Regions from separate parts of the Erwinia sp. genome, predicted to be linked through region 1. Evidence: riboswitches for the same ligand, from Rfam matches in the RefSeq annotation. Region 1 holds a riboswitch; each other region holds the start of a gene.

Region 1 (14,504 bases):
AGATGAGCCGTGTTTACTCCGCTAAAATTGCCGGTATCAAAGCAAAAGACGAAGGGCTGATTGTGGAAGGCTGCGCGCTGGCATCTGACGCTTTCTTCCCGTTTCGGGACGGCATTGATGCGGCCGCCGCTGCCGGTGTCAGCTGCGTCATCCAGCCAGGCGGATCAATTCGCGATGAAGAAGTGATTGCCGCCGCTGACGAACACGGTATTGCCATGATTTTCACCAACATGCGCCACTTCCGTCATTAATAAGGAAACGACAATGAAAATTTTAGTGATTGGTAATGGCGGCCGTGAGCACGCGCTGGCGTGGAAAGCTTCCCTGTCGCCTCTGGCAGAAACCGTGTTCGTCGCCCCCGGCAACGCAGGCACCGCGCTGGAACCTGCGCTGCAAAACGTCGCTATTAGCGCGACCGATATCCCTGCGCTGCTGGATTTTGCCAAAAGTGAGCGCATCGACCTGACTATCGTTGGGCCGGAAGCGCCGTTGGTCATCGGCGTGGTGGATGCTTTCCGTGCTGCCGGGCTGAAAATCTTCGGCCCTACTCAGGCCGCCGCCCAGCTGGAAGGATCGAAAGCTTTCACCAAGGATTTTCTGGCCCGCCATAACATTCCCTCGGCGGAATATCAGAACTTCACGGACGTAGAGGCCGCGCTGGCCTATACGCGCAGCAAAGGCGCGCCGATTGTGATTAAGGCAGACGGCCTGGCGGCGGGCAAAGGCGTGATCGTCGCGATGACGCTGGAAGAGGCGGAAGCCGCCATTAAAGATATGCTGGCCGGAAACGCTTTTGGTGATGCCGGACATCGCATCGTGGTGGAGGAGTTCCTGGATGGCGAGGAAGCCAGCTTTATCGTGATGGTTGATGGTACGAACGTGCTGCCGATGGCGACCAGTCAGGATCATAAACGCGTCGGCAATGGCGATACCGGCCCGAATACAGGCGGCATGGGGGCCTATTCCCCTGCGCCAGTGGTGACCGATGAAATCCACCAGCGCGTCATGGATGAAGTCATTTGGCCAACCGTCCGTGGCATGGCGGCAGAAGGCAACGTTTACACCGGCTTTCTGTACGCCGGTCTGATGATTGATAAAAGCGGTCAGCCAAAAGTCATCGAATTTAACTGCCGCTTTGGCGATCCTGAAACGCAGCCGATCATGCTGCGCCTGCAGTCCGATCTGGTCGATCTTTGCCTGGCGGCCGTTGATGGCAAGCTGGATACCAAAGATTCCGTGTGGGATCCCCGTCCTTCGCTGGGCGTAGTGCTGGCGGCGGGCGGTTATCCCGGCGATTACGCCACCGGTGACCCGATCCACGGTCTACCGTTGGAAGCGTCACCGGACGGCAAGGTGTTCCACGCCGGAACCAAAATGCAGGACGATCTGGTGGTGACTAACGGCGGGCGTGTGCTGTGCGTCACCGCGCTGGGTGAAGATGTCGCGGCGGCTCAGCAACACGCTTACGAACTGGCTAAGCACATTTCCTGGCACGGCAGCTTCTGCCGCACCGATATCGGCTACCGCGCTATCGGGCGTAAATAAGACGGGTTGAAGGGGATGACGTCGCTTGTCCCCTTTTGTTCCAATAAGGTGACAGAACCCGATAAGGCGCCTAAAAGCTCTCTTCCTGGGGCTGCTGCCGACAAAGGTCTTCCGGCGTGGCCAGCAGCAGCTGCGTGCCGCCAGGCGCTTCCAGCCAGGCAATACTGAGCGGTTTATCTGAGCCCTGTTGATGTTGGGTAATATAATGCACGGCATTGCTGTCAAAACCAGGCGAGGCTTTACCGCCTTCACACAGCCTGACTACGCCGGAAGGCGTCCATACCCCCTGAATCAGCCTTACGCGTCCTCGTAACAAATCATCGCTAATCGTTAGCATACGTCCGGCTTCAAACTGATAAAGCGCGATCGCATCGGCCGTCAGCGCTTCTCGCCGCTGTGCCAGCTGACGCTGCATAAAACTCAGGCGTCCGCGTTGATCAAACCTCAGCGTCACGCTTTCAGGATGCGCACCCACGGTTTGGCGTTCAACAGAAATGAGTTTGCCCTGTTGCCATTGATAATCGGTGGTTTCCGTTACCGGCTCGGTGAAAGGGGTGTAGACCGTCTGCAAATGGGTTGACTGGGAAGCATGCGTTTTGCGCCAGATACGCACAGTGCCGCGATCGGCCAGATAGCCGCTAGCGGTAAAATCAGGTGGCGGCGAGCTACAGCCTGCTAACAGCAGCAGGAGCGGCAAAAGGGAGCGGGAGAAAAAGTTCACAAGCTGTCCTGGGAGAAACAGCTAAAAAGCCTTAACAAAAGGGGCTTAACGCCCCCCTGTTTAAAACTTTTCACTGTCGATTATTTAACAGCGTCTTTCAGAGCTTTACCAGAAACGAATGCCGGTACGTTTGCAGCTGCAATTTTGATTTCGTTGCCGGTCTGCGGGTTGCGGCCAGTACGCTCAGCACGGTGGTTAACTTTGAAAGTACCAAAACCAACCAGTTGTACAGCATCACCTTCTTTCAGAGACTCAGTAATCGCAGCCAGAGTGGATTCCAGTGCAGCTTTAGCCTGGGTCTTAGACAGGTCCGCTTTGTCCGCAATTACATCAATCAGTTGAGTCTTGTTCATAAGTTATCCTTACAGTGTATTTATCGCTTGCTAAGCATCGAGTGCGAGGGAAAAACCAGTTTCTGGCACTCTCCTGCATACACGCACCGATAGCCACTTTTTTCAGCCCCACAAATGTAGACCAGACTGGGGGCGAATGTGAAGCCTTAAGGCGCTACAAATCAGGCCTGAAGTCACGTTTTATCGCCTTACTGCTGAAAATTTATACCGATATTACTGATCCCTGATTCCCGCAGGTCAGAACGCAGTCCTTTTATCAGTTCCGGATCCCTTTCCTCACAGGCACTGAGCAGGCGAAAAATCTCCCACTGGATGTCCCATTCTTCTTCGACCGCGGGATTCGCTTTTAGCTCTTCCTCGGTCATTTCGCGTTCAGCCTGAGTCATTTCCAGCATGGCAACAGACGTGATTGAAGCTTCGCTAACGGCAATCGCATGTGCCAGCGTTTCACCGCTTAAGCGAGAGTGCAGCAGTTCGCTCAGCGCCACACAGGCATCAATAGCAGGGTAAACGCCGTACAGATCGTAATCCGCCGCCGCCGGGATGGCCTCTTCAAACTTTTCCAGCTGCGAGTCAAAATTCACTTTGGCATCTTTCACCAGCAGCGTTTCCCAGACCAGATCGAGAATGCGGCGATAGATCTGGCCGTCGCCAAACCCGGTCTGACGGCAAAATGCCCAGTAATTGGGATACATACGCTCGCACAGGCAGGCCATAAAAGTAACGTGCTGCCAGCTTTCCAGTTTTTCCAGCCGCAGGTGAATCGGATTACGTAACATGTTGGGATCTCTTAAACAAAAGTGCGCGGGCTGCAGTGTAACCGAAAAGCCCGCGCCTCACACCGTTATAGCAGAGTGCCCAGACGGGCGAAAGCAGGCCGGTTGGACGCTACGGCATCGGCCCAGCGCGTCGGTTCCGGCAAGCGGTAGCCCTGCAGGCAGGTTTCAACCCAGTGCAGCGCTGTATCGGCGCTGACGCGGTGGCCCGGCGAAATAAACAGAGGATTGCAGCGTTTTTTGCTGCGCAATACCCAGCCAATCTGCTCGCCCTTATCGATCAGCGGCTGCCGGGAACCCGGCTCGTCGCCTAACGGCTCGAACTTGCCGCACAGCCGGCTTTTCGCCACGCCGATAGTCGGCACATCCACCAGCAGGCCAAAATGGCTGGCAACGCCAAGGCGGCGAGGATGCGCAATGCCCTGACCATCCACAAACAGCAGATCGGGTTTTTGCTCCAGCTGCTCCCAGGCGGCCAGTAGAGCAGGATATTCACGAAACGAGAGAAAACCGGGAATATAGGGCATGGTGGTCGCTATCCGCGCGACGCGATGCTCAATCAGCTTCAGCGAGGGATATTCCAGCAACACCAACGCGGCGCGCGTGACCTCACCGCCCTGCTCAAATCCCACATCCGCCCCGGCGATATAGCGTGGCGGCATTACGTCAAAATCATCGGCGCGTACCACTTCTGCCGCACGCGTCGTCTGTTCCTGCTTTAATGCCTGTATATCCATAATTAATCCTGGTGATACTGTCCTGACAGTTTGTGGACGGCCTCCACAAAAGCACCCGCGTGTTCCGGTGGGACATCCTGATGAATGCCGTGACCCAGGTTGAACACGTGGCCCGTGCCGTTGCCGAAGCTCTGAAGAATACCCGCGACTTCCTGCTCAATTCGGGCAGGAGAGGCATAAAGCATAGAAGGATCCATGTTGCCTTGCAGCGCCACCTTGTGACCGACGCGTCGACGTGCCTCGCCAATATCCATGGTCCAGTCCAGACCAAGTGCATCGCAGCCGGTTTCCGCCATCGCTTCCAGCCACTGACCGCCACCTTTGGTAAACAGCGTAACGGGCACGCGGCGACCGTCATTTTCACGCTGCAGGCCATCAACGATTTTGTGCATGTAGTGCAGAGAGAATTGCAGATAATCGCGCCCGGTAAGGACTCCGCCCCAGGTATCGAAAATCATCACCGACTGCGCGCCCGCACGGATCTGGGCATTCAGATAAAGCGTCACGCTGTCGGCCAGCTTATCCAGCATCAGGTGCAGGGTTTCCGGCTCGGCGTACATCATCTTTTTCAGTTTGGTAAAGGCTTTACTGCTGCCGCCTTCGACCATATAGGTCGCCAGCGTCCACGGGCTGCCGGAAAAACCAATCAACGGCACCGCGCCCTGTAAATTTTTACGGATGGTGCGCACGGCATTCATCACATAGCCCAGCTCCTGCTCGGGATCGAAAACGGGCAGTTTTTCTACGTCCGCACGGCAGGTGACAGGGGAAGAAAAGCGTGGCCCTTCGCCCGCTTCAAAATAGAGTCCCAGCCCCATCGCATCCGGGATGGTCAGGATATCAGAGAAGAGGATCGCCGCGTCCAGCGCGTAGCGACGCAGCGGTTGCAGCGTGACTTCACAGGCCAGCTCAGCATTTTTACACAGCGACATAAAGTCGCCGGCCTGGGCGCGCGTCGCCTTGTATTCCGGCAAATACCGTCCGGCCTGACGCATCATCCACACGGGCGTAACGTCTACCGGCTGACGCAGCAGAGCACGCAAATAACGATCGTTCTTCAGTTCACTCATCTTCAGGACTCTTTTTCATTCAGACGCACAGTATATCAGTTATTCCACAGCGGCGCGGCAGAGCGCGACGGTGTCTTCTATCAGTCGACGCGCCACCGTTCCCGCTGGCGGCAGCGACGGCAAAGCGTCGAAGCGATACCAGTTAGCGTCCAGCAGCTCTTTAGGATCGATGTTGATCTCGCCACTGTCGTAATCGGCCATAAATGCCATCATCAGGGACTGCGGGAAAGGCCAGGGCTGCGAAGAAACATAGCGCAGGTTTTTCACCCGGATGCCGCTCTCTTCCATGACTTCGCGCGCCACGGTCTGCTCCAGCGTTTCACCCACCTCAACAAAACCAGCCAGCACCGTGTAGATGCCGTTGCGGTGTCGGGTATGCTGTGCCAGCAGGATCTCATCATCACGCCGGATAGCTACGATGATACAGGGCGCAATTTGCGGATAGTAGCGCTGGCGGCAATGACTGCACAGGCAGGCCCATTCCGTTTTACTGCGAGACATCGAATGGCCGCAGTAACCGCACCACTGGTGCGAGCGGTAAAATTCCGCCAGCTGAATACCGCGTCCCGCCAGCTGAAACAGCGCGGGATCCTGATCGAGCAGCTGTCGCAGCGATGCCATTCCTTCTGGCCGATTTTCGTTAATCAGCCTTACCGGTTCACCCTGCCACTCCCCTATCGGTGCACCCTTCGAGCCGACCAGGCCTAAATCTTGTGCATTTCCGTACGGTAATTGACCTTTTGGCAGCCAAATTTTCTGTTCGTGGCTGACAATCCACCAGCCAGCGTCTACGCTTGAAATCTCAAGTTCCATAAATTGCTCATCCTCACTTCACGCACTTACCGGATTGGGATAGACAGTTAAAATAACACTTTTTGGAGTCACTCATGCTTGACCAGCTGGAAGTTTTGGCCTCGCGCGTAGGCGGATGCAGCGAACTGGTAGACTTTTGCCTTCACTCACGCAAGCAGCTGTTAGTTGCTTATTATCAAATGGTTGGCATGAAGCCTAACAAAGAATCGCTGACCACGCTCGACGAAGAGGCGCTGGATAACTTCTGTCAAAGCCTGGTTGATTATCTCTCAACTGGCCACTTTACGGCATACGAGCGCTTTATTCAGGAAATGGAAGGAACCGAGCAGCTGGCCAAAGCGGCGCTGATTTATCCTTCCCTACAGTCCAATACCGAACAGATTATGGGTATTTACGACGCGCACCTGGAAAACGCCATCGATCACGATAACTATCTGGAATTCCAGCAGGCGCTGTCGATTGTCGGCGAAGCGCTGGAAGCCCGCTTCACGCTGGAAGATAAATTCATTCAGCTGGCGCTGGAAAAGTATATGGGGAAGCCCGCAGCCAATGATTCTGCAATGGCCCGTCCTGCCTGAAAAGTTCTCCGTTTAAATTCTTGAGCTTTCCATAACGTCCCTTTATGCTGAAAAGGCAATCAGATGATTGCCCCTGGCGAAAGCCAGATGTCTTCTTGTCGGAGTGCCCCTCGGGGCTGAGACCGTTAATTCGGGATCCGCGGAACCTGATCAGGTTAGAACCTGCGAAGGGAACAAGAGTAAAGATCCAGGTTGGGGCTATCGGCCCCGCGCTTACTCCTCCGAACTCCGGACAAGCAAATTTCCCTTAAGTCAGGAACTTGCTATGTCTACCCAGGTTAAGAAATCCAACCGACGCGAACAGCGCGCTGAAGCCCAACAGTTTATCGCCGCTTTACAAGGCACCGCCTTCCCCCATTCCAAACGTATTTATCTGACCGGATCGCGAGCCGATCTGCGCGTGCCGATGCGTGAAATTCAGCTCTCGCCCACCCCTGTTGGCGGCAGTAAAGAAAACCCGCTGTTCGAAGAAAACGAGCCAGTACCGGTTTACGATACCGCCGGACCTTATGGCGATCCCGACGCCGTTATTGACGTCCATGCCGGCATCGCCAGGCTGCGCGAAAGCTGGATTGCAGAACGTGCCGATACGCAATCGATTGAGCAACTGAGTTCTGTTTATACGCAGCAGCGCCTGGCGGACGCAGGACTGGATCATCTGCGCTTTGATAATTTGCCCCGTCCGCGTTGCGCACAGGCTGGCCGCCGCGTCACCCAACTTCACTACGCACGCCAGGGCATTATCACGCCGGAAATGGAATTTATTGCACTGCGCGAAAATATGGGCCGCGAACGCATTCGCAGCGAAGCGCTATTGCAACAGCATCCGGGAGAGAGCTTCGGCGCAAGGCTGCCGGAAAACATCACCGCCGATTTTGTTCGGCAGGAGGTGGCCGCCGGACGCGCTATTATCCCGGCCAATATCAACCATCCTGAATCGGAGCCGATGATTATCGGCCGCCATTTTCTGGTGAAAATTAACGCCAATATCGGCAACTCTGCGGTCAGTTCCTCCATCGAGGAAGAAGTCGAAAAGCTGGTCTGGTCGGTGCGCTGGGGGGCGGATACGGTAATGGACCTCTCTACCGGGCGGAATATTCATGAAACCCGCGAGTGGATCCTGCGCAACAGTCCGGTGCCGATTGGCACGGTGCCCATCTATCAGGCGTTGGAAAAGGTTAACGGCGTGGCGGAAAACCTCAACTGGGAAGTGTTCCGCGACACGCTGCTGGAGCAGGCTGAACAAGGCGTGGATTACTTCACTATTCATGCGGGCGTGCTGCTGCGATATGTGCCGATGACGGCAAAACGCCTGACCGGCATCGTTTCGCGTGGGGGATCCATTATGGCGAAGTGGTGCCTGTCGCATCATCGTGAAAGCTTTCTCTACGAACGCTTTCGTGATATCTGCGAGATCTGTGCCGCTTACGATGTCTCGCTGTCGCTGGGCGACGGCCTGCGCCCCGGCTCGATACAGGATGCCAATGACGAGGCGCAGTTTGCCGAGCTGCGCACGCTGGGCGAACTGACAAAAATTGCCTGGGAGTATGACGTGCAGGTGATGATTGAAGGCCCGGGACATGTGCCGATGCAAATGATCAGACGCAATATGACCGAGCAGCTTGAGCACTGCCATGAAGCGCCTTTCTATACCCTCGGCCCGCTGACTACCGATATTGCGCCAGGCTACGACCATTTCACTTCCGGTATTGGCGCGGCGATGATTGGCTGGTTTGGCTGCGCCATGCTGTGCTACGTCACGCCGAAAGAGCACCTGGGCCTGCCGAACAAAGAAGATGTAAAGCAGGGATTGATTACCTACAAGATTGCTGCCCACGCAGCCGATCTTGCCAAAGGCCATCCGGGCGCGCAGATCCGTGACAACGCCATGTCGAAAGCGCGCTTTGAATTCCGCTGGGAAGATCAGTTTAACCTGGCGTTGGATCCGCATACTGCCCGCGCTTTCCATGATGAAACGCTGCCGCAGGAGTCCGGCAAGGTCGCCCATTTCTGCTCTATGTGCGGCCCGAAATTCTGTTCAATGAAGATCACTCAGGAAGTCCGTGAGTACGCCGCAAAGCAGGAAGCGGAAGCGCAGCCGATCGCAATAGGCATGGCGGAAATGTCGCAGGCGTTCCGCGATCGTGGTGGCGAACTTTATCACGCTGCCGATGCACTGAAGCCGGAGGAAAACATATGAGCCGTGCCGCTTTTCCCCCAACGGCGGCCAGACTGGGACTTTATCCGGTGGTGGACAGCGTGGTCTGGATTGAACGTCTGCTCGCAGCTGGTGTACGAACCCTCCAGCTACGCATTAAAGATTTACCCGAAGACGCGGTAGCAGAAGATGTAGCAACGGCTATCGCGCTGGGTAAACGCTACCAGGCCCGTCTGTTTATCAACGATTATTGGCGGCTGGCGATTAAGCATGACGCTTATGGCATCCATTTGGGCCAGGAGGATCTGGATAGTGCCGATCTGGATGCGATCCACCGTGCCGGGCTGCGCCTGGGATTATCCACGCATGACGATGTGGAACTGGATCGCGCGCTGGCCGAGCGCCCTTCTTATCTTGCGCTGGGACACGTCTTCCCTACCCGGACAAAAGTCATGCCTTCTGCCCCCCAGGGGCTTCAGGAACTGAAGCGGCATGTCGGGCGGCTCAAGGGCATCTCAACCGTTGCTATCGGCGGCATTTCGCTGGCGCGAGCGCCTGAGGTACTCGCTACCGGCGTTGGCAGTATCGCCGTGGTCAGCGCCATTACCCAGGCTGCCGACTGGCAGGCCGCTACCGCGCAGCTGCTGTCACTGGCCGGCAGCGGAGGGCCACTCCATGCTTAGCGACGGCGATTTTATGCGCTACAGCCGCCAGCTGCTGCTGGAAGAGTTTGGCCCACAGGCTCAGGAAAAGCTGCTGGCGGCCAGCGTGCTGATTGTCGGACTGGGGGGTTTAGGTTCACCAGCCGCAGCTTATCTTGCGGCTGCGGGCGTGGGCAAACTGCTGCTGGCTGATGACGATAAGCTGCATATCAGTAATTTGCAGCGCCAAATCCTTTACCGCAGCAGCGATACAGGCCAGCCAAAGGCGGTCCTGGCGAAGGATCGTTTACAGGCGCTGAACCCTCAGGTTGAGTTCATAGCGCTTGAGCAGCGCATGGATGCCGTTACGCTGCAGGAAGAGGTGCAGTCTGCCGATCTGGTTCTGGACTGTAGTGACAATATGCAGACGCGTCACGCCGTTAATGCTGCCTGTGTGACAGCCAGCACGCCGCTAATCAGCGCCAGTGCGGTGGGCTTCAGCGGTCAGATAATGGTGCTCGCCCCGCCTTTCCATCAGGGTTGCTATTGCTGCCTGTGGCCTGATGAAACGGAGCCGCAGCGCAACTGCCGTACCGCAGGCGTGCTCGGGCCGGTCGTCGGCGTGATGGGCACGCTTCAGGCGCTGGAAGCGTTGAAGATGCTGGCCGGTCAGCCGTCGGCGCTGGACGGTAAGCTGCGGCTGTTTGATGGTAAAACGCAGGCCTGGCGCACGCTTGAACTGGAGCGCAACCCAGGCTGCCCGGTATGCGGAGGCCCTCGTGAACATCATCATTAATGATGAGCCACACGTTTTTGCCGCGCCGCTGACCCTGACCGTCTTGCTGGAGCAGCTTTGCCATAGCCCCTCCGGCACCGCACTGGCCGTGAATCAGCGGATTGTGCCGCGAGACCGCTGGCCTGACTATCTTTTACAGGAAGGCGACAGTCTGGTTATTTTCCAGGCCATCGCCGGAGGCTGATATGCTACAAATTGCTGATAAGACCTTTTCTTCGCGCCTGTTTACCGGCACCGGTAAATTTTCCAGTCCTGCGGTTATGCTCAGTGCCCTGCAGGCGTCCGGTACGCAGCTGGTGACGATGGCAATGAAGCGCGTAGATTTACGTGGGGGTGATGACGGTATTCTGGCGCCTTTACGCCAGCTGGGCGTGCAGCTTCTTCCCAATACTTCAGGCGCGAAAACCGCCGAAGAAGCCATTTTTGCCGCCCGCCTGGCGCGGGAGGCCCTGGGCACGCACTGGGTGAAGCTGGAAATCCATCCTGATGCCCGTTATCTGCTGCCCGATGCCGTAGAAACGCTCAGGGCGGCGGAGACGCTGGTACGAGAAGGCTTTACCGTTCTGCCCTACTGCCATGCCGATCCAGTGTTGTGTAAAAGGCTTGAGGAAGCGGGCTGTGCCGCGGTCATGCCGCTTGGCGCACCGATTGGTAGCAATCAGGGACTGAAAACACGTGATTTACTGGCCATCATTATCGAACAGGCCAGCGTTCCCGTGGTGATTGATGCCGGCATTGGCGCGCCCAGTCATGCCAGCGAAGCACTGGAAATGGGTGCCGATGCGGTACTGGTGAATACCGCTATGGCTTCCGCCCGCGACCCTGTTCAGATGGCGCGCGCCTTCCGCCTGGCCGTAGAAGCGGGCGAGCTGGCGCGGCAGAGTGGACTGGGAAGCCGTCAGCAGCAGGCCGTCGCCACCAGCCCGCTGACCAGCTTTTTGCAAAGCGGAGCGACCTTATGAAAAGCTTTGTCGCGCAATGGGAGCAGCTGGACTGGGACGATATTCGCCTGCGTATCAACAGCAAAACTTCCGCAGACGTGGTACGGGCGCTCAATGCCCCTGTGGTAGGCCGCGAGGAGCTGATGGCGCTGTTGTCACCTGCCGCGCAAGCCTGGCTGGAACCCATGGCTCGTCAGGCACAGCGACTGACACGCCAGCGCTTTGGGCACGCTGTTAACCTTTTCGTTCCGCTTTACCTCTCCAATCTTTGTGCTAACGATTGTACCTATTGCGGCTTCTCAATGAGCAATCGTATCAAGCGTAAAACGTTGGATGCACAGGAGATAGAACGCGAGTGTCTGGCGATCAGGGCGATGGGATTCGATCAACTGTTGCTGGTCACTGGCGAACACCAGGCGAAAGTCGGCATGGACTATTTCCGGCGCCATCTGCCTGCTATTCGCGCGCATTTCAGCTCGCTGATGATGGAAGTCCAGCCGCTGGGCCAGCAGGACTACGCGGAACTGAAAAAGCTGGGCCTGGATGGCGTGCTGGTCTATCAGGAAACTTATCATCCGACGGTATACGGTCAGCATCATCTCAAAGGCAATAAGCAGGATTTTTTCTTCCGGCTGGAAACGCCGGACAGATTAGGGCGCGCGGGTATTGATAAGATTGGGCTGGGTGCGCTTATCGGCCTTTCCGACAGCTGGCGCACCGACTGCTATATGATGGCGGAACATCTGCTGTGGCTTCAAAAAACCTACTGGCAAAGCCGCTATTCAGTGGCTTTTCCTCGCCTGCGGCCTTGTGCCGGCGGCATTCAGCCTGCCTCAATCATGGATGAAGCCCAGCTGGTACAGGTTATCTGCGCGTTTCGCCTGTTTGCACCGGAAGTGGAGCAGTCGCTGTCAACGCGCGAATCGCCGCAGTTCCGTGACAAAGTGGTACCGCTGGCGATCAATACGGTGAGTGCTTTTTCAAAAACGCAGCCCGGCGGCTATGCCGACGGGCAAAGCGAGTTGGAACAATTCTCACCGCACGATAATCGCCCTCCGCAGCAGGTTGCCGAAGCGCTGATTCGCGCCGGCATGCAGCCCGTCTGGAAAGACTGGGACAGCTGGCTGGGAAGAGCCTAAGCGCCTGCACTGCCGGACATGCCGGGCATCGGCATGTCTGGCACATTCGGCAGCCTGTCGGGCACATCCGCAAACAGCACCTGCCCCAGTAAACTGTCCTTATTTACCGCACCATAACGTAAGTTGGTGCTGAGATATTTCCGATCCAGTCCGGTCAGCTTGACGATAGGCGGCAAAACGTCGGGCAAACGATCGATCATCAGCATACGGCTAAGCTGTACGGCATCCCAGCTCACCAGGCGCTGATAATAAAGCGCATTAGCCTCGCACTTTCTTAAATAAAAATTGTAATCATTATATTCGCGCAGCGCCTGCTGCTGCGTAATATTCAGGATAAGATATTGCGGGTCGGTGATTTTCTGCACCAGCTCCTGATAATTGGGCAGCTGCTGAAGTTGTTTAAACATTTCTTCCGCGCCCAGGGTGAGAATAGGACGGAAATAGCTTAGCCAGCTGGCAATAAACGAGTTCTTTTTCGGTGCGGCCATAAACCAGGTTTCAATCACCGGATAGCGCCGATCGACAGTGGAGACATCGCGATAAAACGCGACCATGTCATAACGCTGATTGCCGTTAACTGCCAGAAACTCATCCAGCGTACGGTTCAGTATCACGCTGGCATCCATCCAAACGCCACCGTATTTATACAGCAACTCCAGACGAATAACGTCGCTTCTGTGCGCCACCAACATATCCTGACGTGTAAAGACCAGGTCGGGCAGATAGTGCGACAGATTCGCGTCATTGACCACCGTGACCGACCATTCAGGGTTCTCACGCGAGACCTTATCAACGAAACTCTGAATTTCTTTCGGCAATGTTGAGCCTGCCCAAAACATCCAGACCCTTTCAGGAATGTCACCGGATATTCTGTTATGAACAATAATATCCATATCCTGTTCCAGAGCAGGATTATATTCCGCTAATTTTTTTCTTTTCAGTAAGGCTTTTTCAACACGCAGACGTAGCGAAACCGCATTTTTCATGGCCGGGCGCACCATGGCCTTTATCTTATTTTTATTCATAATACCTCACAGCAGCTGGCTGACAGTGCTGAGCGACGACAGGGAAGTGCGCCGCGTGGCCGGCAGCGGGAATTTATATTAATTTAACAAGATGGGATAGACATCTCAATATTAAGCGCAGAGCCTGAATGCATTTAAGAGAAAGCTCAGGAAAAGAATACAAATCAAAAAAATATATATAATATAAATGCGACTACCGTACCCCTGAAAATTCCTATAAATAATTAATTAGCCTTTCCTTACCTTCTATTTTTTAACGTAAAAATAGAAAAGGACAATAAATACCCGAAGCGTGTTCCACAAATCAACTCTGGTTATGACTGGCGCTGGCAAGATAAATAGAATCGCTGTTGGCGTTGTAAGAAGCCGCGCCCAAGCCCGTTAATTTTTTCCTCTCGGGCCTGCCCCTCACTCCGCAACGATACCGGGAAGCGCCGCCTCGAAAGCCTGTTCAATGGCGGATCCCAGCGTGACCAACGCTCTTTCCGTCTCTGCCGTAAAAGGCAGGCCGTAATTAAGGCGCAAACAGTTTTGATATTTGCCCGAGGCGGAAAGCAGCGACCCAACAGCGATCTGCACGCTCTCATCGCGCATCTGCTTACTCAGCTTTACCGTATCCACGGCTTCCGGTAGCTCAATCCACAGGAGATAGCCGCCTTGCGGACGCGTAACGCAGATGCCGCAGGGGAAATACTGTAAGACGGCAGCGGTAAATATATCCAGGTTACGCCGGTAGTACTGCCTCATACGGCGGAGATGGGCAGGATAGTAGCCCTGCCGGACAAACTCCGCGGCCGCGAGCTGCGTGTGCTGCACACCCGAACCGGTGACGATATATTTCATATGCAGCACACGGTCCAGATAACGGCCCGGCACGACCCAGCCTACGCGTAGCCCGGGTCCGAGCGTTTTGGAAAACGAGCTGCAGAGCAGCACGCGGCCATCACTGTCGAAGGATTTTATCGTCGGCGGCCGCGGGTACTCCCAGGCCAGTTCGCCATAGACATCGTCCTCAATAATGGCGATATCAAAGCGCTGTGCCAGTGCCAGCAAGGCACGCTTACGTCGCTCCGGCATAATAAAGCCCAGCGAATTGTTACAGTTGGGTACCACAATTACCGCTTTAACAGGCCATTGCTCCAACGCCAGCTCCAGCGCTTCCAGGCTGATGCCCGTCTGCGAATCGGTCGGAATCTCAATCACCTTTACGC
Region 2 (5,789 bases), on a different contig from region 1:
GCGCCTCTACCAGCAACCGGAATTTTGAAGGCCGCCAGGGGCGCGGGGGACGTACCCACCTGCTCAGCCCGGCAATGGCCGCTGCCGCCGCGGTAGCCGGGCATTTTGCCGATATACGCGAGCTGAACCAGGAGTAATTATGGCGACAAAATTTACGCAGCACACGGGTATAGTGGTGCCCATGGATGCCGCCAACGTCGATACCGACGCCATTATCCCCAAGCAGTTTTTACAGATGGTGACGCGCACCGGCTTTGGCCGAAATCTTTTTTTCGACTGGCGTTATAAGGATGCGGAAGGAGAGATCCCCGATCCGGAATTTATCCTGAATAAGCCTGTTTTCCGCGGTGCCAGCATTATGCTGACGCGGGAAAACTTCGGCTGCGGTTCTTCGCGCGAACATGCCCCCTGGGCACTCACCGACTACGGCATTCGGGCGATCATCGGCAGCGATTTCGCCGATATTTTTGCCAATAATTCGTTTAATAACCAGCTGCTGCTGGTCACGTTAAGCGAAGAAGACGTAGAGGTGCTTTTCCAACAGGTGGCCGCCGAGCCGGGCATCCGCTTTACCGTGGATTTGGAAAAACAGGAAGTGGTGGCGGGCGATAAGCATTATGCTTTCAGCATTGATGCTTTCCGCCGTCACTGCCTGCTTAACGGGCTGGACAGTATTGGCCTGACGCTGCAGCATGACGCCAGCATCAGCGATTATGAACGCCGCCAGCCGGCCTTTTTACGCTAGCGCCAGCAGGTTAAAAGCGGTCCACGCACGTTTCGCCAGGGCCGCTTCCCCTCCCTCACACATTCTTGACCTTAGCCGACATCGCCAGCGCCGCCACCGAGAGGATCAGCGCGCCCCAGTAAACCGAATAGTGGCCAAATGTTTCTGCCAGCGCGCCCTGTAGTACGCCTGCCAGGATCACGCCGGTTGAGATGCTATTAGTGAAAAGCGTGGTGGCCGCCCCGGGTCTGCCAGGCATCAGATCCTGAAAATAGAGCATCCCAATCCCGGCGATGATGCCGATAAAAATAGCGTTGAAAATCTGTAGCGCCAGCAGCGCGGCCCGCGTGTGGAACAGCACCAGACCCAGATAAAACAGCACGCCTGCTGCCACGGCAAACAGCATCATATTGCGCTTGCCGAAACGTTTAACGTAGTGCCCGGCCAGCAGCATCGCCGGGATCTCCAGGCCCGCCGCCACGCCCATCAACAGGCCCGCAAGCCTGTCCGGCAGGCCCAGCACGCTGCTGATATACAGAGGCATATCAATAATATACATAGTGTTGCAGGTCCACATCAGCAGCGAGGCGATAAATAACAGGCGCACATCCCTGTTTTTCCACGCGCTGATTTGGGTGATCACCACGTCCGGCGCCTGTTCAACCCTTGCCACAGAGGGCAGCGCAAACCAGATCAGCGCGATGCAGAGCACAAACAGCCCTGCAGCTACGGAAAACATGGTGGTAAAGCCGTAGTTCAGCGCCAGTGCAAAGGAAAGCGGTGGGCCAATTACCCATGCCAGCGAGAGCTGGGCGCGCATAACCGAGCTGAACATTACAACTTCACGCGCGGAGCTGTCCGCATATTCACGCGCCAGCGCAAAGATTTGCGGCATGGCAACGCTGGCCAACGCCGACAGCAGCACGCCAAAAGTGATCAGCGTCAGGTAGTGACGATTGAAGGCGAACAACAGCGCATTCCCTACCGCCATCAGGCAACAAAACAGGATCAGCATGCGCCGATCGCCACGGTCATCCGATCGTTTCGCCAGCAGCAGGCTGACGGCAATACCGGCAATCGCGTTCACGGTATAAAACAGCCCCACCCAGAATGGCCGTTCGCCGACTTCGCGCGTCAAAAACAGGCTCAGCGTGGGGGCCTGCAGCGCACCCGCAATCCCCACCATAAAAGAGACGGCCATAAAAGCCAGGTAAACAGGGTTAAGACGACGGCGACGCGTTAGCAGCGATTTCATACCACATCCCTTGCAATAAAAGAGGCCTGCATGCAGGCGCAAACAGCAAGCATAGAAGAAAAAGCAAAATGAAAAAAGCCAGCGGGCAAGACGCCTGCTGGCTGGTGAAAATACACCCTACTCAGATATAAAGTCTTGAAAGCGCGCCATTCAAAAGAATGCCTCCCGCCCTTTCATCGTGAAGCAGTATGGGCTTAATATGGGGCAGAAAAAACAGGCGACTTTTCAAAAAGAGTTCCCCTTTTATGCAATCGACACGTTTACAACAGCAGTTTATCCGGCTCTGGCAAAGCTGTGAGGGTCAGCCGCAGGCTACCACACTCGATAGTCTGGCGCTTCAGCTCAGCTGTTCACGTCGCCACATGCGCAATCTACTTGGCGCGATGCAAGAGGCAGGCTGGCTGACGTGGCAGGCCGAGGCCGGGCGCGGCAAACGCTCGATGCTGACGTTTCACTATACGGGCCTTGCGCTTCAGCAGCAGCGGGCAGAAGACCTGCTGGAGCAGGATCGTATCGATCAGCTGGTGCAGCTGGTTGGCGACAAAAATACCGTGCGGCAAATGCTGCTCTCTCATCTGGGCCGGAGCTTTCGTCAGGGTAAACATATCCTGCGAGTGCTCTATTATCGTTCTCTGCTTAACCTGAACCCGGCGACCGCGCTGCGCCGCTCGGAAACGCATCTGGCCAGGCAGATTTTCAGCGGTCTGACCCGTATAAATGAGGAAAACGGGGAAATCGAGCCGGATATCGCTCATCACTGGCAAACGATTTCCTCACGGCACTGGCGCTTTTATTTACGGCCCGCCGTGCATTTTCATCACGGCCGCGAAATGGAAATGGCGGATGTGATTGCCACGCTGGAACGGACGCGGGCCCAGCCGCTTTTTGCAAACATTGCACAGATTCACTCTCCTACTCCCTGGACGCTGGATATCCACCTGCATCAGCCTGACCTCTGGCTGCCCTGGCTGCTGGCGGGGGTAAGCGCACTGATCGTGCCGAAAGAGTGGCCTGCTATGCCCGATTTCAGTCGCCAGCCCATCGGGACCGGGCCTTACGCCGTGGTACGCAATCAGCAAAGCCAGCTGAAAATTGAAGCCTTCGATGCCTATTTCGGCTACCGCGCACTGCTTGATGAGGTCAATATTTGGGTATTGCCGGAAATCAGCGAGGAGCTGGTTTATTCGGGCGTCAGGCTGGAAGGCGGCAGCGTGGGTGAAAAATCGGAGGAAAGCCGGCTTGAGGAGGGCTGCTATTTCCTGCTGTTCGACCAGCGTTCGCCCCTGGGGCGTGATGAGCAGATCCGTCGCTGGGTTAGCGCCATCGCCAACCCGATAGCGCTGCTGAGCCATGCCGGAACCGGCTATCAGCGTTACTGGTTTCCGGCCTACGGACTGCTACCGCGCTGGCATCATCGACGCGATTTAGACGTGCCGGAAAAACCGGCGGGCCTGACCTCGCTCACGCTGACCTGGTATGGCGATCATCTTGAGCATCAGGCCATCGCTAATCTTCTCCAGCCGCTGCTGGCTGCGCAGGGCGTGGCGCTGGTAACGAAGCAGGTCGATTATACCCGCTGGCATCAGGGCGAGGCACAGAGCGATATCTGGCTGGGCAGCGCTAACTTTACGCTACCGCTTGAGTTTTCACTATTTGCCCTGTTATATGAAATCCCACTGCTGCAACACTGCGTGCCGATTGACTGGCAGCAGGATGCACAGCGCTGGCGCGAACAGCAATTGTCGCTGGCCGACTGGAGCAGGCAGCAGGTGGCCGACAGCTATCTTCATCCGCTTTTCCATCACTGGCTATTGCTGGAAGGCGAACGCAGTATGCGCGGCGTGCGCATGAACACGCTTGGCTGGTTTGATTTCAAGTCCGCCTGGTTTGCGCCCCCCGAATCATGACGCTTTCGCTACTCTACAGAAATCATTAGAATAACTCGTTCTCAACGGGGTGCGCGGCATCAGCCGACGCTGAGATAAACCCGTCGAACCTGACCCGGCTAATACCGGCGTAGGGATTTGAGAGTGCTTCACCTGCTCAGATCGCGCGTCGCCTGACCATAAAGGAACGCCAAGTGCTAAAAAAAGTCCTGCCTCTGCTGCTGCTTTGCTCGCTTTCTGCCGCTGCTGCCAAACCCGTGCTGACGGTTTACACCTACGATTCTTTCTCTTCCGAATGGGGGCCCGGCCCGGCTATTAAAAAAGCTTTTGAGGTTAACTGTGGTTGTGAGCTGCGCTACGTCACGCTGCCCGACGGTGTCGCGCTATTAAACCGTCTGCGTATGGAAGGAAAAAACAGCCGGGCCGACGTGGTGCTGGGGCTGGATAACAACCTGCTGGATGCGGCGGAAAAAACCGGCCTGTTTGCCGCCAGCGGTGTTGATATCCGCAGCGTCACCGTACCGGGTGGCTGGACAAACAGTACTTTCGTTCCCTATGACTACGGCTGGTTCGCCTTTGTTTACGACAAAACGCGGCTGAAGACGCCACCAAAAAGCCTTAAGGCATTAGTCGAAGGCGACCAGCCGCTGAAGATTATTTATGAAGATCCGCGTACCAGTACGCCAGGTCTGGGCCTGCTGCTGTGGATGCAGAAAGTCTATGGCGATGATGCCCCCGCCGCCTGGCAGAAGCTGGCACAGAAAACCGTTACCGTAACCAAAGGCTGGAGCGAGGCCTATGGCCTGTTCCTGAAGGGCGAAGCAGATATGGTGCTGAGCTACACCACCTCGCCTGCTTATCACCTTATTGAAGAGAAAAAAACCCAGTATGCCGCCGCCGATTTCAGCGAAGGTCACTACCTTCAGGTGGAGGTCGCCGGACAGCTAAAAACCAGCAAACAGCCACAGCTGGCACAGAAGTTTATGCAATTTATGTTGGATAAACCTTTCCAGCAGACTATTCCGCAGGGTAACTGGATGTATCCCGCCGTAGCAGGCAAGCTCCCGGCTGGTTTTGATACGCTTCCTCTGCCGAAAACCACGCTGCAATACTCGTCGCAGGACGTCGCCAGCCATCGCAGCCAGTGGATCAGCGAATGGCAACGCGCCGTCAGCCGCTAGCCCGCCGTCAACCTTCAGGCAGCCTCGTTCCCGGCTGCCTTGCTGCCACGCTACTGGTCACCGTGGCGCTGCTCGCTTTTATCGCGCTTGGGCACAATGCGCCGGTCAGCGTGCGCGCGCTCTGGCAGGACAGCTATCTGTGGCACGTGCTGCGCTTTTCCTTCTGGCAGGCCTTTCTTTCTGCTTTGCTGGCGCTTACGCCTGCCGTGCCGCTGGCGCGGGCGCTCTATCGTCGCCGCTTTCCGGGCCGCGAAATCGTGCTGCGCCTTTGCGCTATGACGCTGGTGCTGCCCGTATTGGTCGCGGTTTTCGGTATCCTCAGCGTCTATGGCCGTACAGGATGGCTGGCAACGCTCTGTGCCTGGCTGGGCGTCGACTACCGCTTCACGCCTTATGGGCTGCAGGGCATTTTGCTGGCGCATGCCTTTTTCAACCTGCCGCTGGCCGCCAGACTGCTGCTGCAAACGCTGGAGCAAATTCCTGCCGAACAGCGTCAGCTGGCAGCGCAGCTGGGCATCACGGGGTGGCATCAGTTTCGGCTGGTCGAGTGGCCCTGGCTACGACGCCAGCTGCTACCGGTGGGTTCGCTGATCTTTATGCTCTGCTTCGCCAGTTTTGCCACCGTGCTGGCGCTGGGTGGCGGCCCCAAGGCCACCACCATTGAACTGGCGATTTTTCAGGCGCTGAACTTTGATTACGATCCTGGCCGCGCGGCCCTTCTGGCGATGCTGCAAATGGTCTGC
Region 3 (5,789 bases), on a different contig from region 1:
CTGGCGCTGGCGCAGCAGGCTGATTAGACTGGCTGTTTCCGGCGTCAGGCTCTACGACGCACTACTGAAATGAAAATTGCCGTATGTCTACTGCCTATATCATTACCGCCAGCGAACCCGTTAATCAGCAAATCTATCGTTTTCTACGCCAGGACATTGTGACCTGCGTGATTTCGCCGGGTGCCTTACTCTCTGAAAAAGACGTTTCTGCCCGTTTTGACGTCTCGCGTCAGCCCGTTCGGGAAGCCTTTATTAAGCTGGCCGAGGCCGGCCTGGTGCAGATTCTGCCGCAACGCGGTACTTTTGTCCGTAAGATCTCTGCCCGTCGAGTTGCTGACGGCCGTTTTATTCGCGAAGCGGTTGAAACAGCGGTAATACGACGCGCGGCGACGGAAGCGACTGCAGAGGCACTCGCCCTGCTTGAGCATAATTTGCGCCTGCAGAAATTATCCGCGGAGCGCAATGACAGTCAGGCGTTTTTACTGCTGGATGATGCGTTTCATCGCCTTATCGCGCAAAGCATTAACTGTGAACTGGCATGGGAAACGGTAGAAAATATTAAAGCAACGATGGATCGCGTGCGCTTCCTGACCCTCAGCAAAGTTTCGCCGCCGGAAAGCTTAATTCATCAGCATGAAGAAATATTGCAGGCGCTGTTGGCAAAAGACGCTGATGCCGCAGAACAGGCACTGCGGCGCCATTTGCAGGAGATGATTTTTTCTATCACGCCGATTGCAGAACAAAACAGCGAGTGGTTTGAACAGGATTAATCCTGTTACGCTGACGCCTCGTTGCGGCTGTCAGCAGGCCTCTCCGACAGGTGTCTTAACGCAAATCAACAAGGTAACTGCCCGACTGCTTGTAATGCCTTAATGTAAATCAACAGGGTGGCTGACCCGGCCGCTCGTGATGCCTTAACGCAAGATGCTGATGCCGCTTTTCACCCTGTTCTCGGTTTTTGCCCTACCACCAGCGGTAGAAATGATGCACCGGGCCACTACCGTTACCCACCTCCAGCGTATCTGCCTGCAGCAAGGCACCCTGCAGCCACTCTTTCGCTTCGCTTATCGTGGTCAGCCAGCTGGCATGGCGCGGACGCAGCGCAGCCAGAGCAGAAGAGAGCGTGCAGCCCGTACCGTGCGTGTTTTTAGTGGGCACTCGCGGCGCGGTAAAACGTTCTTCCACTTCCGCTGTCAGCAGCCAGTCGGGGCTTTCGCTGTCGCTTAGATGGCCGCCTTTCATCAGTACCGCCTGACAGCCAAGCGCCAGCAGCGCCCTGCCCTGCTGCAGCATTTCGTGCTCGTTGCGCGCCGGTAAACAATCCAGCAGCGCGGCAGCTTCCGGCAGATTCGGGGTGATAATCGACACCTGCGGCAGCAGTTTTTCCCGCAGCGTCGCTACGGCGCGCCGCGAAAGCAGCGGATCGCCGCTTTTCGCCAGCATCACCGTATCCAGTACCCGCCAGGGAATAGCTGCCGTCGCCAATCCTGCAGCGACCGCTTCCACAATATCGCTGTCCTGCAACATGCCGATTTTCACGCTGTCGATGCGTACATCATCCAACACCGAGGCGAGCTGCGCCGCAACAAAGTCGGCTGCGATGGGATAGACGGCCTGCACACCGCAGGTATTTTGTGCCACCAGCGCGGTGATGACGCTGGTGCCGTAGGCCCCCAGCGCGGAAAACGTTTTCAAATCGGCCTGAATCCCGGCACCACCACTGGGATCCGTTCCGGCAATCGTCAGGGCATTGACTCTCATACGGCCTCCTTGTGCAGACCGTAAAGCGCATCAAGAAACAGCGGTTCAAAGGTGCCCGGCCCGCTGGCCGCTGCCGCTGCCTGCTCGCCCGCCTGGCTCATTACCCGACAGGCGGCAGCGATATGCAGCAGCCTGTCGCCCGGCAGCGCGCAAAACGCTGCCACTACGGCGGAAAGTGCACAACCCGTTCCCACCACCCGGGTCATCAGCGGAGACCCGCCCGATACCGCCAGCAGCCGCCGTCCATCGGTAACGTAGTCCGTTTCGCCTGTAACCACGACTACCGTACCGCCGGACTGCGCCAGCTGAATAGCGGCTTCAAGGGCAGCAGCCGGATCGTGCTGGCTGTCGACGCCGCGGCCGGAAACCGCCTGACGGGCCAGCGCCATAATTTCAGAGGCGTTGCCGCGAATGGCGGCAGGACGATAAGCCAGCAGCCGCTGGCAAAAATCGCTGCGAAAAGTCAGCGCGCCGACGGCAACCGGATCCAGCGTCCAGGGTCGGCCTGCCGCGGTCGCGCCTTCCACCGCGGCCAGCATCGCTTCGCTACGTGCAGCGGTCAGCGTGCCGACGTTGATCAGCACGGCATCTGCAATGGCGCTAAATTGTGCCGCTTCCACAGGTTCAGTCACCATGACGGGCGACGCGTCCAGCGCCAGCAGCACGTTGGCCGTCAGGCTTTGTACCACGTCATTAGTCAGGCAGTGAACCAGCGGTGACTGCTGGCGGAAAACGGCAAGAGAGGCGGCCGGACTGGCCGTATAGCGAGAAGGTTGGATCATAGCGCTCCCAACCGGCGATCAAGAAGGCGATGCAATAAAGCATCTGACTTCCCTCCGCTGGCATTATCCAGTTCAGGTTCAACGGGTATTTCTCAGCCTTCACAAGGAAGGGCACCCCGAGTCGTAGTGCTTGCCAGCATAGGGAAATGCGCCGTTTTACGCAAGCGCAGGACGCCTCGCTAACGCCTCGCGGGCAGGGGACAGCGGCAGCCCGATTGGTTTACGATAATGAAGAAAAAAACTGGAAACTGGCGGCCGTGCTGACCTCTGACGCGGCGTGGGCCCCTACTCCCTGCGTTCCTATATCCTCTTTATTCAGGATGATTTCGTCGCGCAGGCGATGGCGGCCAGCAGCGATCCCGATATCACTGACACTTAGAGCAACGGCACGTTGTACTGGCATAAAGACGCGGTTACCCAGGGTAAGGAGCGCTGGGCATGGCATGGCGTTAATGCGCTGACGCCGCCGCCGCCGCAAATCATGCTGAACTGGACAGCAGTAAAGATCAGCGCAGGCTGCAACAGTAAGGCGCCAACGACTGGCTGCTGGCTGGCGGCATGACGGTGAATTTCTGATTATTTACCGGCGGCCGCTTTTGCCGTCGGGATTTTTTGCGTCATAATCTCCGATCTCTTAGCGGCTTTTGATAAAGTTCGCCATCCTGTCCTGACGAGAAGTAAGATGACAAGACCGCTTAATGAACAATACGGCATCAGCGTTGCGGCGCTGCAAATGCTGCATTATCTCCAGCAGATAGCGCGCGGCGATCGCGCCTTCACCATTCGGGATACCGTGCTGAACAGCCGCTGCAACGTCACGCCGCCGGATAATTTCCGCCTGTTAGATCAGCTTTTTGAAGCAGGCAAAATCGACTACGACTACCGCGGGACGGGTATCGACAGCGAAAGGCACGTTAAGCCCGTTTGGGGAGACAACCGATGACGGTACGCGCCTTTATCGAAGCCGATCGTCCCTTTCTGCGCACGCTGTTTTTGGCTGCACGCAAGGCGAACTGGCACTGGCTCGACGGCAGCGACTGGCAGCTGGAGGATTTTGATCGGACGACGCTGGGCGAGCGCGTTCTGGTCGCCGAGCACGACGGCCACCGTACGGGATTTGCCGCCCTGCTGCCCGCTGACAATTTTCTGCACAGTTTATTTGTCGATCCTGCGTATCAGGGTCAGGGCATCGGCAGCGAGCTGCTGGACGCGGTGCAGGCAGGCTTTACCTCCACCGGCGCATTAAAATGCCTGAAGGCAAACAGCCGGGCGCTGGCTTTTTATCAGCGTCACGGCTGGCAGGTTATCAGCAGCGGCGAAGGCGACCAGGGAGAATATCTGCTGCTGCATTACGTGTTGTAAAACCTCTGAGAAGCCCGTCAGGCCACTGAAAAATTTAAGCACGGCGGCGTTTACTGCAGCGGGCTGGCTGGATAAACAGACCGTTCGCGCAGGGGCGGGTTAACGACATGTCGATCTGCCTTTGCCGCTGGCTATCAGCTTAACCACGGGCTGATACCGGGTACAAACAATCTTGCGGGCGCCCTATACGCCCGTCCCCCGTCAATTTGCCGTCACACTACGCGAAAAGCGATATCGTCCGGGATCACTTCGCCATCCCAATAAAGCTGGGCAGCGACCTGGCCGGCAAGCTGTCGATAAAGCCAGGTAAATTCGCTGTCGGGACGGCGTACCACCGTCGGCATTCCGTCGTCCAAATCTTCCCGCAGCGTAATATGCAGCGGCAGCTGACTTAGCAGGCGCGTATGGTACTGCTCGGCCAGCGCCAGCGCGCCGCCGCTCCCAAAGATCGGCTCGTGATGACCACACTGGCTACAGACGTGCACGCTCATGTTCTCAACGATGCCCAACACCGGCACGCTGACCTTTTCAAACATGACGATCCCCTTACGGGCGTCAATCAGCGCGATATCCTGCGGCGTGGTCACCACCAGCGCGCCGGTCACCGGCACGTTTTGCGCCAGCGTCAGCTGAATATCCCCCGTGCCCGGCGGCATATCCAGGATCAGGTAGTCCAGATCCGGCCACAGCGTTTCATTCAAAAGCTGCATGAGTGCTTTACTGGCCATCGGGCCGCGCCACACCATCGCGTTATCATCGGTCACCAGATAGCCGATAGAGTTGGTTGCCAGGCCATGCGCCATAATCGGCGCCATATGCGTGCCGTCCGGTGAAGTAGGCCGTTCGTTTTGCGTGCCGAGCATATCGGGAATCGACGGGCCATAGATGTCCGCATCCAGCAGGCCCACTTTCGCGCCTTCGGCCATTAACGCCAGCGCCAGATTCACCGCGGTGCTCGATTTACCCACGCCGCCCTTGCCGGAACTGACGGCAATCACATTTTTCACGCCCTTCACGCCCGGCTGATTCTTCACTCTTTTCAGCGTGGCGATATCCAGGCTCAGCTTCCAGCTAATAGCCGTAGCGTTAGTCAGCCGCAGCAGCTCCGCGCTGGCACTCTCTTTTAGCGCTTCAAAACCGCTGTGCCAGGGGAAAGGCATCAGCAGTTCAATATGCAGGGTGTTGTCCAACAGCGCGCAATGGTGCAGCGCTTTCAACGCGGTGAGATTGCGCCGCAGCGTCGGATGTTCAAACGTGGTTAAAACGCCCATCACTATCGCGCGCAGCGCTTCAGGTGAATGTGGGGATTGTTGCATCATCCCGGCTCCTTTTTTTCTGTGACGTTATTCAGAGCATATCAGATAAGGCAAGGCGGCAGGCAGTAAAAAACGGCACGGTCGGCGCGGCGTTGTTTACGCAGGCCGGGCCTTTCGGGTAACATCAGAACCCCCTATTTTAAACAGGTATAGCAAGTCTCACTATGACTCAAGTCGCGAAAAAAATATTGGTAACGTGCGCACTCCCTTACGCCAACGGTTCTATTCATCTCGGCCACATGCTCGAGCATATCCAGGCGGATATTTGGGTCCGTTACCAGCGAATGCGCGGCAACGAGGTTTACTTCATCTGTGCTGACGATGCGCACGGTACGCCAATCATGCTGAAAGCTCAGCAGATGGGCATCGCGCCTGAGCAGATGATTGCCGAAATGAGTCAGGAACATCAGAATGACTTTGCCGGTTTCAACATCAGCTACGATAACTATCACTCCACGCACAGCGACGAGAACCGCGAGCTGTCGGCGCTGATTTATACCCGTTTAAAAGAGAACGGTTTCATTAAGAACCGCACCATTTCACAGCTCTATGACCCGGAAAAAGGCAT

What was found. Region 1 has a riboswitch for thiamine pyrophosphate ahead of thiC (phosphomethylpyrimidine synthase ThiC). Riboswitches for the same ligand answer to the same signal wherever they lie in the genome.
Region 2: linked by a shared signal. The riboswitch ahead of thiB (thiamine ABC transporter substrate binding subunit) and the one ahead of thiC (phosphomethylpyrimidine synthase ThiC) in region 1 are both predicted to bind thiamine pyrophosphate.
Region 3: linked by a shared signal. The riboswitch ahead of thiM (hydroxyethylthiazole kinase) and the one ahead of thiC (phosphomethylpyrimidine synthase ThiC) in region 1 are both predicted to bind thiamine pyrophosphate.

Annotation. Positions count from the first base shown of each region.
Region 1 is NZ_DALZCD010000030.1:7,042-21,545, reverse strand. It holds gene purH (bifunctional phosphoribosylaminoimidazolecarboxamide formyltransferase/IMP cyclohydrolase) at 1-251, shown strand, start outside; gene purD (phosphoribosylamine--glycine ligase) at 265-1,545, shown strand; gene RTK32_RS04075 (DUF1481 domain-containing protein) at 1,616-2,266, opposite strand; gene hupA (nucleoid-associated protein HU-alpha) at 2,347-2,619, opposite strand; gene RTK32_RS04065 (YjaG family protein) at 2,808-3,398, opposite strand; gene nfi (deoxyribonuclease V) at 3,464-4,132, opposite strand; gene hemE (uroporphyrinogen decarboxylase) at 4,135-5,202, opposite strand; gene nudC (NAD(+) diphosphatase) at 5,242-6,015, opposite strand; gene rsd (sigma D regulator) at 6,090-6,593, shown strand; TPP riboswitch at 6,683-6,783, shown strand; gene thiC (phosphomethylpyrimidine synthase ThiC) at 6,859-8,793, shown strand; gene thiE (thiamine phosphate synthase) at 8,790-9,434, shown strand; gene RTK32_RS04030 (HesA/MoeB/ThiF family protein) at 9,427-10,188, shown strand; gene thiS (sulfur carrier protein ThiS) at 10,172-10,372, shown strand; gene RTK32_RS04020 (thiazole synthase) at 10,374-11,150, shown strand; gene thiH (2-iminoacetate synthase ThiH) at 11,147-12,268, shown strand; gene RTK32_RS04010 (capsular polysaccharide synthesis protein) at 12,265-13,293, opposite strand; gene RTK32_RS04005 (PLP-dependent aminotransferase family protein) at 13,702-14,504, opposite strand, start outside.
Region 2 is NZ_DALZCD010000248.1:151-5,939, forward strand. It holds partial or broken gene RTK32_RS17170 (aconitase family protein) at 1-137, shown strand, start outside; gene leuD (3-isopropylmalate dehydratase small subunit) at 140-745, shown strand; gene RTK32_RS17180 (sugar efflux transporter) at 801-1,979, opposite strand; gene sgrR (HTH-type transcriptional regulator SgrR) at 2,225-3,886, shown strand; TPP riboswitch at 3,922-4,020, shown strand; gene thiB (thiamine ABC transporter substrate binding subunit) at 4,060-5,046, shown strand; partial or broken gene thiP (thiamine/thiamine pyrophosphate ABC transporter permease) at 5,022-5,789, shown strand, end outside.
Region 3 is NZ_DALZCD010000006.1:16,088-21,876, reverse strand. It holds gene RTK32_RS01100 (GntR family transcriptional regulator) at 84-770, shown strand; gene thiD (bifunctional hydroxymethylpyrimidine kinase/phosphomethylpyrimidine kinase) at 964-1,761, opposite strand; gene thiM (hydroxyethylthiazole kinase) at 1,758-2,543, opposite strand; TPP riboswitch at 2,576-2,672, opposite strand; gene RTK32_RS01085 (hypothetical protein) at 2,935-3,105, shown strand; gene RTK32_RS01080 (hypothetical protein) at 3,226-3,486, shown strand; gene RTK32_RS01075 (GNAT family N-acetyltransferase) at 3,483-3,905, shown strand; gene apbC (iron-sulfur cluster carrier protein ApbC) at 4,118-5,224, opposite strand; gene metG (methionine--tRNA ligase) at 5,386-5,789, shown strand, end outside.